3 regions of the Bacillus sp. UMB0893 genome follow, and region 2 is predicted to be linked to each of the others. Evidence: predicted binding sites of a transcription regulator. Region 2 holds the regulator's gene; each other region holds the start of a gene.
What was found. Region 2 encodes CtsR, which represses protease genes until heat stress. Its sites were predicted from a motif close to ATGGTCAATAAAGGTCAAACA; they were not measured.
Positions count from the first base shown of each region.

Region 1 (3,285 bases), on a different contig from region 2:
TTTCATGACCTCTGCCATCGGAATGTCGAATGACACGACATTCGGCAATGTCGTCAAGGCAAAATGACTGCTTAATAAGATAAAGGTAAGTGTTGCCCCTCCAACAATTCCGCCCCATTTTACAACCCTTTCATCTTCAACCTCCTGAGCGAGCGGAACGAGCACTGCTTCAGCCATTGCCAGATTAAATGCAGCATAAGAGATGGCTGAAATCAGCCATCTGAATGATGGTCCACTTTCGTGCTGAAAAGCGGAGAATTTATGTACATCAAAAGAAGAAATAGCAATAAGCAAACTAAATATAATTAATAGGGGTACAACAACTATATTAACACTGAATAATCCTTTTGAACCGAACGACATAGCGATGATTGTCAGTACAATTGTAACGATGACCCCCAGCTGCCTTGATAGTTGAAGCTGCTCTTCAAAAATAGCTCCGGCCCCTGAGAGCATAACTGATGTGACTCCAAATAAAACAACCAGCATAAAGAAATTAATGACTGGCCCAAATGATTTTCCAAATAAAAAAAGATTTAAATCCTGATAGGAATTAGCACGGATTTTCTTAGAGATAATCATCATCTTCGCACCAAGATGAATAAAGAAGAATCCGCAAATTAAGATGCCGAGTATTCCATATATTCCATACTGAGTAAAAAACTCTACAATTTCCCGTCCAGTTGCAAAGCCCGCTCCAACAACCGTTCCGACATATACAGCTGCGATTTGAACAACCTGAAACCATTGATTCTTCATCTTCTACCTCCATTACGATGAATACTGTAGCTACGACCTTTCTTTATATATATGAGACAAGTCCTTAAGAAAGAAGAAGTGGGTGCGATTTGTTTTAAAAAGCTCTTTTCGTAAAGTTTATTGTTTTTTGAGAAATAGTAAAAACCTTTAGTGGATTGCAGAAGAAGGCACTTGACTCCTTCTGCAATCCACGGGTAAAATTTAAAACCAAAAACAACATTCAATGCGAAAACTGCCTTTAGAAAAGAGGAACTTCTTCTTTCAGCTCAGAAAAGCAGATCCGTTTTGAGCGAGCAGCAAAGGGTGAAGCTGGAGATAGAAACCGAACATAATTTCATTTTGAAATTTTTTAAGCAAAATACTTGAAAGTCAAAAAAGGTCAAACTATAATATGAATCAAGGTCATCCTAAGAGGTGATTTTTTAAAAGGTTATTTAGTCAAAGTTAGTCAAAGTCAAAATATATAATCCAGGAGGTTTTCATTATGCTATGTCAACATTGTCAAGCAAAGAAAGCATCTGTTCACTTAACAATGCAAATTAACCAAGAGCGTCAGCAAGTGCTGCTCTGCTCAGACTGTTATGCTCAATATAGAAGCTCTGTCCCTAGCGGATCATTTGGAAATGTTTCACCTTCTCATCCATTTCAACCGAATAGCCATGACGGCCAGACCGAAAAAACTCAAGGCAAAAACGGTCTTCTTGATCAATTAGGACGCAATCTGACAAGAGCAGCAAAAGCCGGCGTGATTGATCCAGTCATTGGCAGAGATGCAGAGGTCGAACGTTTAATTGAAATTTTAAACCGGAGAAATAAGAATAACCCGGTCTTGATTGGTGAACCTGGTGTAGGTAAAACAGCTGTAGTTGAAGGGTTCGCTCTTAAAATCGCGGAAGGTCAAGTGCCAGCCAAGCTAAGAAACAAGGAAGTGTATTTGCTTGATGTTGCTTCTCTTGTAGCAAATACAGGCATTCGCGGTCAATTTGAGGAAAGAATGAAGCAGCTGATTTCTGAGCTTCAGCAAAAGAAAAATATCATCCTATTTATTGATGAAATCCATCTTCTCGTTGGAGCAGGTTCTGCTGAAGGATCAATGGATGCCGGCAATATTCTGAAGCCTGCTTTGGCACGGGGCGAATTACAGGTTGTCGGTGCAACTACATTAAAAGAGTACCGTCAAATTGAGAAAGATGCCGCCCTTGAGCGCAGATTTCAGCCTGTAATGGTATCTGAACCATCTCTTGAAAAGGCGATTGAAATCCTAAAGGGTATTCAAGATAAATATGAAAAGTACCATGAAGTAACTTATACAGAAGAAGCGATTCATGCAACAGTTACTTTGTCTCACCGTTACATTCAGGACCGATATTTGCCGGATAAAGCAATTGATTTGCTTGATGAAGCCGGATCGAAAAAGAACCTTCAATCTGGGGGCGGAGCAGATATCAGCGGTCAATTAGAAGAACTTGCAAGGAAAAAAGCACAAGCTGCGAAAGAAGAAAATTACGAGCTTGCTGCCAAAATAAGAGATGAAGAGATGAAACTTGAGCAAATTCAATCCCCAGTAAAATCTGTAGTAGATCTTGCCGACATTCAGGCAATTATTGAAAAGAAAACGGGGATTCCAGTTGGTAAGCTTCAAGAAGACGAGCAGGCTCAAATGAAAAATCTCGAGAACAAATTATCAAGCAAAGTCATTGGTCAAGAAGATGCCGTTCGGAAAGTTGCAAAAGCCATTCGCCGCAGCCGTGCTGGCTTAAAATCAAAAGAACGTCCAATCGGATCATTCTTGTTTGTCGGTCCAACCGGAGTCGGTAAAACTGAACTGACAAAGACGCTTGCATCTGAAATGTTTGGTACAAGAGACTCCCTCATTCGTTTAGATATGAGCGAATACATGGAGAAACATTCGATTTCGAAGATTATCGGGTCTCCTCCTGGCTATGTCGGTCACGAGGAAGCAGGACAATTATCAGAAAAAGTCCGCCGCAACCCTTACAGTATCATATTGCTTGATGAAATCGAAAAAGCCCATCCGGATGTCCAGCATATGTTCCTTCAAGTAATGGAAGACGGCAGACTGACAGACAGCCAGGGCAGAACGGTCAGCTTTAAAGATACAGTCATTATCATGACAAGCAACGCCGGCATCGGGCATAAAAAAGTCACTGTCGGATTCGGAAACAATGAAGCATTAAACGAAAGTTCACTGCTGGACTCCCTCGGATCATTCTTTAAGCCGGAGTTCCTGAACCGTTTTGACAGCATCATTGAGTTCAAATCACTTGAAAAACCGCATCTGATTGAAATTGTTGAGATCATGCTTGATGATTTAAAAGCGAATTTGCAAGAACAAAAATTAACGCTCAGCATCACAGATGAAGCGAAAGAAAAACTCGCTGAACTTGGGCTTCACCCTGCATTCGGAGCACGACCTCTCCGCAGAGTGATTCAAGAGAAATTAGAAGATTCAATTGCAGATATTCTGCTTGACGGCACTGAGATGACAGAAATAATTGTGAAGCT
Region 1 is NZ_PKLB01000001.1:567,840-571,124, reverse strand. It holds gene CYJ36_RS02905 (YkvI family membrane protein) at 1-759, opposite strand, end outside; gene CYJ36_RS02900 (ATP-dependent Clp protease ATP-binding subunit) at 1,244-3,285, shown strand, end outside.
Region 1: a site for CtsR is predicted at 1,125-1,145, ahead of CYJ36_RS02900 (ATP-dependent Clp protease ATP-binding subunit). Genes of this name have one in related genera too.

Region 2 (3,285 bases):
GGTTATCGCACAGAAAATGCTGCTATCTGCACACAATTAATGGACTTCTGCACAGAAATTGCGGAATTAAATATTTCGAGCTGAATTTATTGAAGATAATTGGCTGGAAGGGCATAGATTAGGACTAAGCGGTCAAAAATTTGCCTTGAGCGGTCAGTAAATTAAGGCGTGCGGTCATAAATCAAAGTGAATAGGAAAGAAGTAAAGAAGTTCACCCTTCAGATCAAAACCTCATATACCCAACAAAACCGGGAAAAAATCAGCTATAGTCTTATGATTTTTTATCTGAAATTATGTCCCGCTTGTAAAGTGCTCAAAACCCCATTATTCCAATACAAAAGTTGTTCTAGACAATAAACTCCAAGTATCTCCCATCACCCTTCAAAAATCGTTCCATGCATTTCATGAAACATCAAATTATGCGTATATATAGATAACAGCTGAAAGCAGAGGTGGTGGTCTCTTGCATGTTCCATATTTAACTGATGAATTGGCAACGATGATGATCAGAATCTTAATTACAGCATTTCTTTGCGGTTTTATTGGATTTGAAAGAGAACTAAAAAAGCACCCTGCTGGCTTCCGGACTCATTTGTTAGTGGGAGTTGGAGCTTGTTTGATGATGCTGCTCTCATTGTATGGATTTGAAGATTATATGAGAGGGCATACGAACACTCAATTTGATCCATCGAGGATTCCTTCGTATGTGATCAGCGGAATCGGTTTTTTGGGGGCTGGAACCATACTTGTAAAAGATGCAACAGTACGAGGTTTGACGACTGCTGCCTCGATTTGGATTGTGGCTGGTCTTGGATTGATTATTGGGGTTGGCATGTATGAGCTGGCCATATTTACAACTGTTGTTGTTTTATTATGTCTTATTTTTTTGAATAAGTTTGAACGTTATATGGCTCAAAAGTTAAAGAAGCGATGGGTAAAGGTTGTGGTTCATTCTGGGGAAACAGAGATTCATGAGGTTATTGGAAGATTTGCAGAAATGCAGCTGATTGTCCGTAAAATGCAGCTGACTTCATCAAAAAAAGATAAAAAAGGCATAATTACTTTTCACTATTTGATTGAAATTGAAGCGTCTGCATTGAGTGTGGAGGAGCTGACGAATTTAATTACAGAGGTAAAAGAAGTGGAAAAAATTGTTTAGTGACGTTTTAGCACTTCTAAATATGGAAATATATAAATTGAAGCCTTTAAGTTGAAAAAAAACCAACTTCGTTTTATATTAGTGTTAAAGTCAAATATAGTCAAAGTCAAGTTAGGGGGAGGCGGAGTGCGGAATATCTCGGATATTATTGAACAATATTTAAAGCAGGTTCTTACTACAAGCGGCAAAGAAATTGTAGAAATAAAAAGAAGCGAAATTGCTGATAAGTTTCAATGTGTTCCCTCACAGATAAATTATGTGATAAATACACGTTTTACGATCGAAAGAGGGTATATAGTAGAGAGCAAGAGAGGCGGCGGAGGCTACATTCGAATAATAAAAGTTAAAGCGAATGATGCTGCACATCTTATTGATCAGATATTAGGTATTATTGATAGACGAATTTCACAAGCTTCCGCTGAGGATCTCATTATAAGGCTGGTAAATGAAGAAGTGATTTCAAGGCGTGAAGCAAAGATTATGCTTAGTGTTATCGATCGATCTGTCTTATATATTGACCTTCCGCAAAGAGACGAACTAAGAGCCAGGATGATAAAAGCCATGCTCACTTCTCTGAAATACCGTTGAAAGCAGGTGAACAGACTTGATTTGCCAAGAATGCAATGAAAGACCGGCAACGTTTCATTTTACGAAAGTTGTAAACGGCGAAAAAACAGAAATTCATATTTGCGAACATTGCGCACATGAAAATAGTTCGATGTTCATTGACAATAGTACAGGTTTTTCAATAAACAACTTATTAGCAGGCTTATTGAATTTGGAGCCAAGCATTAATAAAACGCAGCAAGATATTTTTAAGAAAAATGAAGTCTTGCAATGCAGCAGATGCCAAATGACATTTCAGCAGTTTACAAAGGTAGGACGTTTTGGCTGTTCTGAGTGTTATAAGACATTTAACAAGCAGATCAACCCTATTTTAAGAAGAGTGCATAGCGGCAACACCGTTCATGCGGGAAAAATTCCTGAACGAATTGGCGGTAGCATTCACGTCCGCAAACGAATAGAGTTATTAAAACAGAACATAAAAGATTTGATACAGGAAGAAGAGTTTGAAAAAGCTGCCGAGATAAGAGATGAGATTCGTTCGCTTGAACTGAAATTAAATAGTTCTAGAGGAGGGGAATCCTGATATGTCGCTTCAGCAATTTATCAATCAGGCGATGAGTGCCTGGATGAGTACAGAAGGTCCCGATTCTGACATTGTTCTAAGCAGCCGGGTCAGACTTGCAAGAAATATTGAGAAATATAAATTTCCTACGATTGCTTCGAATGAAGAATCGCAAGAAATATTAAATCTTTTCGAAGAAACATTTGCTGATCAGTTGATAAATGAGATCGGAAAACTTGAAATGCTGAGGATGGATGATCTTCAGCCGATTCAAAAACGCGTTCTGGTTGAAAAGCATTTAATCAGTCCGAATTTAGCGGAAGATTCTTCTTTTGGAGGATGTTTATTGTCCGAAAATGAAGAGGTCAGCATCATGCTGAATGAAGAGGATCATATTAGGATTCAATGCTTGTATCCTGGTCTCCAGCTGAAAGAGGCATTAAGTGCAGCAAGTGAATTGGATGATTGGATGGAGCATGCTGTAGATTATGCTTTTGATGAGCAGAGGGGATACTTAACAAGCTGCCCGACTAATGTTGGAACAGGCTTAAGAGCTTCAGTTATGATGCATCTGCCTGCACTCGTCCTTACTCAGCAGATGAACCGGATTATTCCGGCAATTAATCAATTAGGTCTGGTTGTTAGAGGAATTTACGGGGAAGGCAGCGAAGCATTAGGTAATATCTTTCAGATTTCAAATCAAATTACTTTAGGGAAGTCTGAAGAGGATATTGTAGAAGATTTGCTGAGTGTCGTCCAGCAGCTGATTGAAAAGGAACGTTCTGCACGGGAAGCCTTATATAAAACGTCGCAGGTTCAGCTCGAAGATCGCGTATTCAGATCACTGGGCACTCTGACATACAGCCGCATTATTGAATCAAAAGAAGCTGCAAGATGTTTATCAGATGTCAGGCTGGGAATAGATTTAGATATTATAAAAGATATTTCCAGAAACATATTAAATGAGTTAATGATTTTAACACAGCCTGGTTTTCTT
Region 2 is NZ_PKLB01000013.1:62,636-65,920, reverse strand. It holds gene CYJ36_RS22145 (MgtC/SapB family protein) at 500-1,159, shown strand; gene CYJ36_RS22140 (CtsR family transcriptional regulator) at 1,286-1,747, shown strand; gene CYJ36_RS22135 (UvrB/UvrC motif-containing protein) at 1,764-2,309, shown strand; gene CYJ36_RS22130 (protein arginine kinase) at 2,311-3,285, shown strand, end outside.

Region 3 (3,285 bases), on a different contig from region 2:
TTTAATGATTGCTCTTGAAATAAACCGACTTTCATATCCATAGTTCGTTCCCCCTAAAATCATTTTACACGAAAACGGTCCATCATTGTATGGAAAGAACTTCAAAGGAGAGATATAAATGAGTGAGTTATTTTCAATTCCCTATTTTGAGCAAAATTTTAAAGAGCATATTAAACAAAACGAAAATCAAGTACCAAAGCTTGATGCTATGAATCGCTATTATCGTTCTGTTGTATCAACTCTGGTACAAGATCAGCTCACAAAAAATTCAGTTGTCTTGAAACGAATTCAAAATCTGGACGAAGCTTATAATACAGTCAAATCAGAAAAATAATTGAAAAATTTACCTGTTCACAAAGTGAGCTGCATCCTTTAAAATAGGTATTGTTGAGTCGTCAAGCACGGCAATATACACTTCTTGTCCAGTGCGGCTTACTGGACTCTTACATATTATTTTTTATTCCATTCAAACATGCCCCGAAAGCTTTTGCTGACGGGGCTTTTTTTTGTAAATTTTTTTATATTGCGCTGTTCAATTTGAATATTTTTCACTCCTTAATATGTAAATGAAGAGAGCCGCCTTTCTAAAAGGCGGCTCTCTTTGTTCATTTAAAGGAATCTATCATTTTTGAAAGGACCAGCTAATAAAAACTGGTCCTTTCTCAGGTTGACGCGCTCGAAGGGATTCGAACCCCCGACAGACGTGGTACCGGAAACCACCGCTCTATCCAACTGAGCTACGAGCGCACATATAAACTTTATTGGTCAGTAGCGCTATTATACGATAATATTGCACAGATTAGCAAGCGGATTTTTTGCTTCCAAGTCCTCCAATCTATTTCTATCATAAAGCAGCGGCATTTAAGTCAGAAAAGAGGATATTTTTAAGGTCTGCCGAATATGTTATGTTACAATGCACATATGCTGAAAAGGCCGTTCTCAACCGTTTGAAAAAAAGAAGATATGGGAAACATGGTTACAGTCAGCAACTCGGGGCATATACATAAAAGGTGCAAGAAAGAGCATGAAAGTACAGCGTTTCGTTTGACCTTTATTGACCATAGTTGTATGATGAGAGTACATAAAATTTACCTTTATTTAAAGGAGGAAACACGATGAATTTAATTCCTACAGTTATTGAACAAACGAACCGCGGTGAACGTGCATACGATATTTACTCACGTCTTTTAAAAGACCGTATTATTATGCTTGGCAGCGGTATTGATGACAACGTAGCAAACTCAATTGTTTCTCAGCTTTTGTTCTTAGAAGCAGAAGATCCAGAGAAAGACATTTCCATCTACATTAACAGCCCTGGCGGATCAATTACAGCTGGTATGGCGATTTACGATACGATGCAATTTATTAAACCGCAAGTATCTACTATCTGTATCGGGATGGCAGCTTCAATGGGAGCTTTCCTTCTTGCAGCTGGTGCAAAAGGGAAACGCTATGCTCTTCCGAACAGTGAAGTCATGATCCATCAGCCACTTGGCGGCGCTCAAGGTCAGGCAACTGAAATTGAAATTGCGGCAAAACGCATTCTTTTCTTACGCGATAAATTAAATCAAATCTTATCTGATAGAACAGGCCAGCCTATTGAAGTGATTGCACGCGATACAGACCGCGACAACTTCATGACAGCAGAACGTGCACTTGAGTACGGTTTGATCGATAAAGTAATGACACGCAACACATTACCGGATAAAAAATAAGAGATTGCAGCAGAACGGCAAATTGCCGTTCTGTTTTTTTGTTTTTAGAATGAGCTGCATATGGGTATTTAAGCTTTTCCTCTTGAGTTTGAATTGTGAATCTGCTTAAATTCCAAGATAACGGCCGCCTATTTTTATAAACTGGACTTTCATTTTCAATTTTTGGCCATTAATTTGCAAATATCAGGTTTTTATTTTCATTTTTACAAATATGCCCTTTTAAACCTCATTTTTCAAATATAAAAAAACGGCCCCGCAGGCCGTTTTTCACGCTTCTTGCTTCACATATTCTGTTAAAACCTCTAAAGCTTCTGATTCGTCATGGCCTTCTGCAATGAGTGTTACAACTGAACCGCTGCTGATTGCTAGGCTCATTAATCCCATGATACTCTTTGCATTGACCTTTTTCCCGTCTTTTTCTAAAAAGATATCTGATGAATATCGATTTGCTTCCTGTACAAATAGTGCTGCGGGACGGGCTTGCAAGCCTGTCTTCAATCGAACTTCGACCTGTTTCTCAACCATATGGATCCCCTCTTCTTTCCCCTTTTTATTTGATTGTGACCGGCTGACCATTTCTTAGCTGTTCTGCAATTTCATCCAGTTTTCTTAGGCGGTGATTGATGCCTGATTTGCTGATTTTTCCGCTTGATACCATTTCACCCAGCTCTTTAAGCGTAACATCCTGATACTCTACCCGAAGTCTCGCTATTTCGCTTAATTTGTCGGGCAGTGCTTCAAGACCCATTTTTTCATCGATAAACTTAATATTTTCGACTTGGCGTATGGCTGCACCAATGGTTTTATTTAAGTTAGCGGTTTCACAATTAACGAGACGGTTTACGGAGTTTCTCATATCGCGTACGATCCGGACATCCTCAAATCGGAGCAATGCCTGATGACCGCCAATAATGCTGAGAAAGTCTGAAATTTTCTCTGCTTCCTTTAAATAAGTAATGTATCCTTTTTTCCGTTCAAGTGTTTTACTGTTCAAATGAAAGGAGTTCATTAATTCACAAAGAGAATCGTTATGCTCTTTGTATAATGAAAAGATTTCTAAATGATATGACGAAGTTTCTGGATTATTAACAGAGCCTCCTGCCAAAAAGGCACCTCTTATATAGGATCGCTTGCAGCATTTCTTTTTCACAAGTTCTTCAGAAATGCTTCTGACAAATGTAAAGTTTTCTCCAAGGATATTAAGATCCTCTAATATTTCACGAGCCTTCTCAATCAGCCGAACGATATAGACATTATTCTTTTTCAAACGCATTTTCTTCCGTACAAGCAGCTCGACAGAAACGTCATACTGCTTTTTTAAGAGCGTATAAATTCTTCTAGCAATTGCCGCATTTTCGGTTTGAATGTCCAAAATTAATTTTCGATTCGAAAAAGAAAGGGAGCCGTTCATTCGGATGAGTGCAGATAACTCCGCTTTTAAACAACATTGCTTAATTTCTATGTTGGTTAATTCTTTTTTTGTTTCAGAAGCAAAGGACATCTTTTCTGCACCCTCCATTCCTTATGAATGCATTCGTTTGCACTCTTTATTCGTTAAACTTGTATTCGC
Region 3 is NZ_PKLB01000006.1:293,953-297,237, forward strand. It holds gene rpoN (RNA polymerase factor sigma-54) at 1-41, opposite strand, end outside; gene yvfG (protein YvfG) at 119-334, shown strand; tRNA gene CYJ36_RS15090 (tRNA-Arg) at 672-747, opposite strand; gene clpP (ATP-dependent Clp endopeptidase proteolytic subunit ClpP) at 1,116-1,715, shown strand; gene CYJ36_RS15100 (HPr family phosphocarrier protein) at 1,983-2,240, opposite strand; gene whiA (DNA-binding protein WhiA) at 2,266-3,216, opposite strand.
Region 3: a site for CtsR is predicted at 1,042-1,062, ahead of clpP (ATP-dependent Clp endopeptidase proteolytic subunit ClpP). Genes of this name have one in related genera too.